2 regions of the Nonomuraea sp. NPDC050394 genome follow, and region 1 is predicted to be linked to the other one. Evidence: riboswitches for the same ligand, from Rfam matches in the RefSeq annotation. Region 1 holds a riboswitch; the other holds the start of a gene.
What was found. A riboswitch is a leader RNA that binds a small molecule or an ion and turns the genes downstream of it on or off. The one in region 1 is predicted to bind cobalamin.

Region 1 (3,401 bases):
CGCGATCCGGGTGGCCGGTCGTGAGCGCAGGTAATAGGTGGTCTTGATGCCCTTCTTCCAGGCATAGGCGTACATCGAGGAGAGCTTGCCGATGGTGGGCGTGGCCATGAACAGGTTCAGCGACTGCGACTGGTCGATGTACGGCGTGCGTGCCGCCGCCAGGTCGATCAGCGCCTTCTGCGGCAGTTCCCACGCGGTGCGGTAGAGCACCTTCAGCTCATCCGGGATGCCGGGGATGTCCTGGACGGAGCCGTCGGCGCGCTTGATGGCGTCGCGCATGTCCTGCGTCCACAGCCCGCGCTCCTGAAGGTCACGCACCAGATACCGGTTGACCTGCAGAAACTCACCCGACAGCGTCTCGCGCTTGAACACGTTGGACACCTGCGGCTCGATGCACTCGTAGCATCCGGCGATGGAGGCGATCGTCGCCGTCGGCGCGATGGCGATCATGAGCGAGTTGCGCAGCCCGGTCTCGGCGATCCTGGCGCGCAGCGCGTCCCAGCGCTCGGAGGCGCCGACGCCGTAGTGGTCGGGGTGCAGCACGCCCAGGGCGGCGCGGGTGTCGTCGTAGGAGGGGTGCCGGCCCCGCTCGACGGCCAGATCGGAGGAGGTGGCGTAGGCGGCGAGGGCGATCTCCTCGGCGATCCTCGTGGACAGCGCCAGCGCCTCGGGCGAGTCGAACGGCAGCCGCAGCGCGAAGAACACGTCGGCCAGGCTCATGACGCCGAGCCCGATCGGCCGCCACCGCTTGTTCGCCTTCTCCGCCTCGGGCGTCGGGTAGAAGCCCAGGTCGATGGTGCGGTCGAGGAAGCGCACCGCGGTGCGGACGGTGCCGGCCAGCCGCTCCCAGTCCAGGCCGGTGCCGGTGACGTGGGCGGCCAGGTTGACCGAGCCGAGGTTGCAGACGGCGGTCTCGCCGTCGCTGGTCACCTCCAAAATCTCGGTGCACAGGTTGGACAGGTGGATGACGTTCTCCGGCCGGGCCGTCTGGTTGGAGACGCGGTTGGCGGCGTCCTTGAAGGTCATCCAGCCGTTGCCGGTCTGGGCGAGCGTGCGCATCATCCGGCCGTACAGGGTGCGGGCCGGCATCTGCCGCGTGTACAGGCCCTGCTCCTCGGCGGCGCGGTAGGCGGTGTCGAAGGCGTCGCCGTACAGGTCGGTGAGGTGCGGGACCGTCTTGGGGTCGAACAGCGACCACACGCCGTCCGACTCCACCCGGCGCATGAACTCGTCCGGCACCCAGTTGGCGAGGTTCAGGTTGTGGGTACGGCGGGCGTCCTCGCCGGTGTTCTCCCGCAACTCCAGGAACTCCTCGATGTCGGCGTGCCAGGTCTCCAGGTAGACGCAGGCCGCGCCCTTGCGCCGGCCGCCCTGGTTGACGGCGGCCACGGAGGAGTCGAGCGTGCGCAGCCACGGAACGATGCCGTTGGAGTGCCCGTTCGTGCCCTTGATCAGCGATGCGCGCGAGCGGACCCGGGTCCAGGAGATGCCGATGCCACCGGCGTACTTGGACAGGCGGGCGACCTGCCCGTAACGGTCGTAGATGGACTCCAGCTCGTCCCGGGGCGAGTCCAGCAGGAAGCACGACGACAGCTGTGGCCGGCGGGCGCCGGAGTTGAACAACGTGGGAGAAGACGGCAGATAGGACAACGTCGACATCAACGCGTACAGTTCGGCGGCCTCGCCGGCCGTCCGGGACAGGCCGCAGGCGACGCGGAGCATGAAGTGCTGCGGGCGCTCCAGCACTTTGCGGGTCTCGGGGTGGCGCAGCAGGTAGCGGTCGTAGACGGTGCGCAGGCCGAAGTACTCGAACCGCTCGTCGGCATCCGCGTCGATGAGCGCGTCCAGCTGTTCACGATTCTTCCGGACAAAGTCAGCGAGCGCGTCCTGGATCAGCCCGGCCGCGTGCGTGGCGGCAATGGAGTCGGAGAACGTGCGGACGCCGTGGCCCGCCGCCTCGTCGGCGATCTCCTCGGCCAGCAGCCGCGCGGCGACCCGGGAGTTGGCCGGGTCGGCGATCACGCGCGCCGCCGCCTCCTCGATGGCCAGCCGCCGATCCATCTCAACGATCTGCGTCACGTGCAACACTCCTCGCGAGCGAGCTTTCCCCCTGCGAGGGCACGCGAGAGCGCACACGGCAAGTACGGAGATCCCCCGGCCGCGCAGCCCCCGGGCCCTCCCTCGAGGCCCAATGGACAGGACAACCGCTGGCAGGTCTTCGGGCTCGCGGGCGTCTCAACGCGTGAGTCCTACTGGCCGTCGCTTCCCGGACCTGGGTCCAGTGCTGATGACGGCGGTCGTTCCCGCTTACCGCTGCGGGGCAGCCCTGGAATCGCACCAGGTTCCCTTTTGCTCCGCCTCCGGGGAGGCGAACCAGCGACAGTGCAGGATCCTACATCTAGTGGCCGGTCCCGCAACTATCCCCGGTATGTTGTGCTCGGCGTGTCGAGCATGCCGAGTTCACGGAGTACTCTGCGGGTACGGGCGGACTCGGTGGCCAGCCACGTGGCGAAGTCGTCGCCGCTGAGCGGGATGGCCTCCCAGCCCCCGTTGCGGCAGGCCTCGTGCCACGGCGCCGACCGGGTCGCGTCCTCCATCATGCGCACCGCGGCGCCCCGCCGTTCGCCGTCCATCGCGGCGGGCCCGACCACCGCGCACCAGTCGGCGAAGTCGACCCGCACCCCGCATTCCAGAAGCGTGGGGGCATCGATGCCGGGGACCCGGGCGGCCGAGGAGACGGCCAGCGGCCTGATCCGGCCGGAGTCGAGCCGGGCCCGCCAGTCGCGCAGCCGTCCGGTGGCCGCCGCGACCTTGCCGCCCTGCATGGCCGCCGCCACCTCCTGGGCGCCCGGGTAGCCGGTGTAGTCGATCTTCCTGACGTCCACGCCGAGCCCCTGCGCGACCAGGCCGAACAGCAGGTGGTCGGGCTCGCCCAGGGGCCCGCCGGCCAGGTAGGTGCGCTCCGGCTGGGCCAGCAGGTGGGCGGCGAAGGCGTCGAAGTCCCTCAGACGCGAGTTGGCCGGCACCACCAGCACCTCGACGTTGCCGGTGAGCCTGGCCAGCGGCGTGGTGGCGACGTGCATGGGGCGCTGGTCGTTCAGCTCGGCGGCGGCCAGCGCGGGCAGGCCGGTCACGGTGACCGTGGTCGTGCCGCCCGTGCCGGTGGCGGGGTAGCCGGCCCTGCGCAGGGTGCGGTAGAGGGCCTGCGCGACCGGCGCCCATCGCTCGCCGCCGGGGACGACGCCGACGGGACCGAGGCCGTGCGCGCCGCCACCCGCGCCGGCGCATCCGGAGGCACAGGCGGCCAGGCCGAGCCCGAGAGCGAAGAACTGCCGACGCCGCATGATGCCCCTCCCCGAACCCCGATAGACCTCCCATTACATGAGGTTATTGGCAGATCA
Region 2 (3,401 bases), on a different contig from region 1:
CGCCGGATCACACGCGGCTGCGCAGGTCGGTCTCGCGGGCGTTCACGCCGCGCGCGGTCGCCGCGCTGGAGCAGCGCTTCCGCGGGCTCAACGAGAACCTGCTGGACCGGATCGAGCCCAGGGGTGAGGCGGACTTCGTGCGCGACCTGGGCCACGAGCCGTCGGTCAAGCTGACCGCCCGCTTCATCGGGGTGCCGGAGGCGGACGAGGCGTTCGTCCAGGCGCATGTCAAGGACTGGTTCCAGCTCTTCCTGTCGCCCCAGCCGCCGGAGCGGCAGCTCGTGCTGGCCGACAGCTTCCTGGAGTACCTGGAGTACGTGGACCGCCTCGTCGCCGCCCGCGCCCGCGAGCCGCGCGACGACTTCACCTCGCTGATGACCGGGCTGATCGGCCGGGAGCTGTCGCACCGCGAGGTGGTCGAGCTGATCTCCACGATCCTGCTCGGCGGCAACGACACCGTCCCCAACCAGCTCGGCAACAGCGTGCTGCGGCTGCTGCGCGAGGGGATCTGGCCGGTGCCGCCGGAGAAGCTGAGCGCCGCGGTCGAGGAGTGCATGCGCATCGACGGGGCCTCGCTGGGCTCCTTCCGGTACGCCACGTCCGACATCACGCTGCACGGGGTGACGATCCCGGCCGGGTCGCTGGTGCTGCTGTCCACCGACTCGGCCGCCCACGACGAGGCCGTCTTCGCCCACCCCGACACCTTCGACCTCGACCGGCCCAACGCCGACGCGCACATGGTCTTCGGCTACGGCATCCACTTCTGCGTGGGGGCGGCGCTCGGGCGGCTGCAACTGCGTACCGCGCTGGAGGTGCTGGGACGGCGGCTGCCCGGCCTGCGCCTGGTTCCGGGGCCGGTGGTGTACCGCACATCGATCGTCGGTCGAGGGCTGACCGAATTGCCGGTTAAATGGTGACATGGAACCGGTGAGGGTCGGATTGGTCGGGGCAGGGCCGTGGGCGGAGATGGCGCACGCGCCGATGCTGGCCCAGAGCCCGGAGATCGAGTTCGCCGGGGTCTGGGCCCGCCGGCCGGAGGCCGCCGCCCGGCTCGGGGCGCCGGTGTTCGAGCGGATCGAGGACCTGTTCGACGCCTGTGAGGCGGTGTGCTTCTGCGTGCCGCCGGCCGTACAGGCCGAGCTGGGGGTGAAGGCGGCGCGGGCGGGCAAGGCGCTGCTATTGGAGAAGCCGCTCGCCGACTCCCTGGACGGCGCCCAGCGGCTGGCCGACGCGGTCGCCGAGGCGGGCGTGGCCTCCCAGATGCTGCTCACACTGCGGTACGCCCCGCAGACCCGCGAGTTCCTGGCCCGCTGCGCCGGGATCGAGCCCTTCGGCGGGCACGCCGTCAACGTCAGCGACGTGCTGAACGGCGAGCATCCGTTCGGCACCCCGTGGCGGCTGCGGCGCGGCGCGCTGCTCGACGTCGGCCCGCACGTCATCGACCTGCTCGACGCCGCGCTCGGCCGGGTGACCGCCGTGCGCGCGCACGGCGACCCGCTCGGCTGGGTCGGGCTGCTGCTCGACCACGAGGGCGGCGCCGTGAGCGAGATCTCCCTGTGCATGGCCGGCGCCGGCGACCTGCCGCCCTCGACGTTCGCCGTCTACGGCCGCAAGGGCAACGTGACGCTCCCGCACTTCGACGACGACCCCCTGGACGTCGTGGCTGCCGAGTTCGCCCGGACCGTACGGCAGGGCGGCGGGCACCCCCTGGACGCCGCCCACGGACTGCGGCTGCAGCGCATCATCTCCGAGGCGGAGAATCAAGTCACCACCCCTTGACTCCGAGCAGCTTCGGAGCATTGATAGCGTTTGTCCGACGCGCAGTGTCGCAGCGAAGTCCGGTGTGAGTCCGGCGCTGTCCCGCAACTGTCAAAGCCAGGTCGCCTGCCACCGCGCCGACGTCATCAACCCTCGTGGAAAAGGGTGATCCGTCGCTAAGACGCGGGTCTCTCGGTTCCGATCTGAAAGGACTTCTCGTGAGGCCCGTACGCACGGCCTTCGCGGGCGCGCTGCTGGGAACGCTCGTCCTGACCGCCTGCGGTCAGACCGGCACCACCACCACCTCGTCCGCCCCGCCCACCTCCGCCGCCCCCGCCACCGCGGCCGGCTTCCCCGTCACGATCGAGGCCGGCAACGGCTCCGTCACACTGGCGAAGAAGCCCGAGCGGATCATCTCCCTGTCCGCCGCCCACACCGAGACGCTCTTCGCGATCGGCGCGGGCCCGCAGGTCATCGCCGTGGACGACCAGTCCAACTACCCGGCCGAGGCCCCCAAGAGCGACCTGTCCGGGTTCAAGCCCAATGTCGAAGCCATCGTCGCCAAGAAGCCCGACCTCGTCGTGCTCTCCAACGACCTGGACAAGATCGTCGCCGAGCTCGGCAAGCTCAACGTGCCCGTCCTGCTCGAACCGGCCCCCACGAAGATCGACGAGGCTTACGACGAGATCGCCGACCTCGGCGCCGCCACCGGCAACAAGGACAAGGCCGACCAGGTCGTGACCGGCATGAAGGCCGAACTGGACAAGCTCGCCGCCGCAGCGCCCAAGGACAAGAAGCTCACCTACTACCACGAGCTCGACCAGACCCCCTACGCCGCGACGTCCAGCACCTTCATCGGCCAGATCTACTCGATCTTCGGCATGACCAACATCGCCGACAAAGCCCCCGGCGCCGCCGGTGGCTATCCCAAGCTCTCGGCCGAGTTCGTCGCCCAGTCCGACCCCGACCTGATCTTCCTGGCCGACGTCAAGTGCTGCCGGCAGAACAAGGACACCCTGGCCAAGCGGCCCGGCTGGAAGGGCCTGTCGGCCATCAAGAACGACCAGGTCGTCCTGCTCGACGACGACATCGCCTCCCGCTGGGGCCCGCGCGTCGTCGACCTGGCCAAGGCCATCGGCGACGCGGTGAACAAGGCGGCCGCGAAGTAGTGCTCGACACGCAGCTCAGGCCCGCACGGGCGCGGCCGCTCTGGGTGGCGGGCGCGCTCGCCGTGCTCGCTGCCGGCATGGTCGCCGGACTGCTCGGCGGCGCCGCCGGCATCTCGCCGTGGCAGGTCGTGCTCCAGGCGCTGGACTGGCTGCCGTTCGTCGAGATCGACTCCGGCCTCGCGCCGATCGAGAAGGGCCTGCTGTACGAGCTGCGCCTGCCCAGAGTCCTGGTCGCGGCCGTGGTCGGCGGCCTGCTCGCCATCGCGGGCGCCGGGTACCAGGGTGTCTTCCGCAACCCGCTGGCCGACCCGTACCTGCTCGGCGCGGCCGCGGGCGCCGGGCTCACCACGACCCTGGTGATCGTGATGGTTCCGGCGCCGGTCCTGACCATCCCCGTCGCCGCGTTCGTCGGCGCGATCGGCGGCGTCATGCTGGCCTTCGCGCTCGGCAACACCGCCGGGCGCTCCGGTGGCA

Region 2: it holds a riboswitch for cobalamin, as region 1 does, so the genes downstream of both, ACIBKY_RS50405 (ABC transporter substrate-binding protein) here and ACIBKY_RS14575 (ribonucleoside-diphosphate reductase subunit alpha) in region 1, are expected to answer to the same signal.

The regions. Positions count from the first base shown of each region.
Region 1 covers NZ_JBITIO010000003.1:317,712-321,112, forward strand. The annotation lists gene ACIBKY_RS14575 (ribonucleoside-diphosphate reductase subunit alpha) at 1-2,079, opposite strand, end outside; cobalamin riboswitch at 2,192-2,393, opposite strand; gene ACIBKY_RS14580 (Bug family tripartite tricarboxylate transporter substrate binding protein) at 2,418-3,344, opposite strand.
Region 2 covers NZ_JBITIO010000024.1:40,983-44,383, reverse strand. The annotation lists gene ACIBKY_RS50415 (cytochrome P450) at 1-917, shown strand, start outside; gene ACIBKY_RS50410 (Gfo/Idh/MocA family protein) at 919-1,779, shown strand; cobalamin riboswitch at 1,787-1,907, shown strand; gene ACIBKY_RS50405 (ABC transporter substrate-binding protein) at 1,977-2,927, shown strand; gene ACIBKY_RS50400 (FecCD family ABC transporter permease) at 2,927-3,401, shown strand, end outside.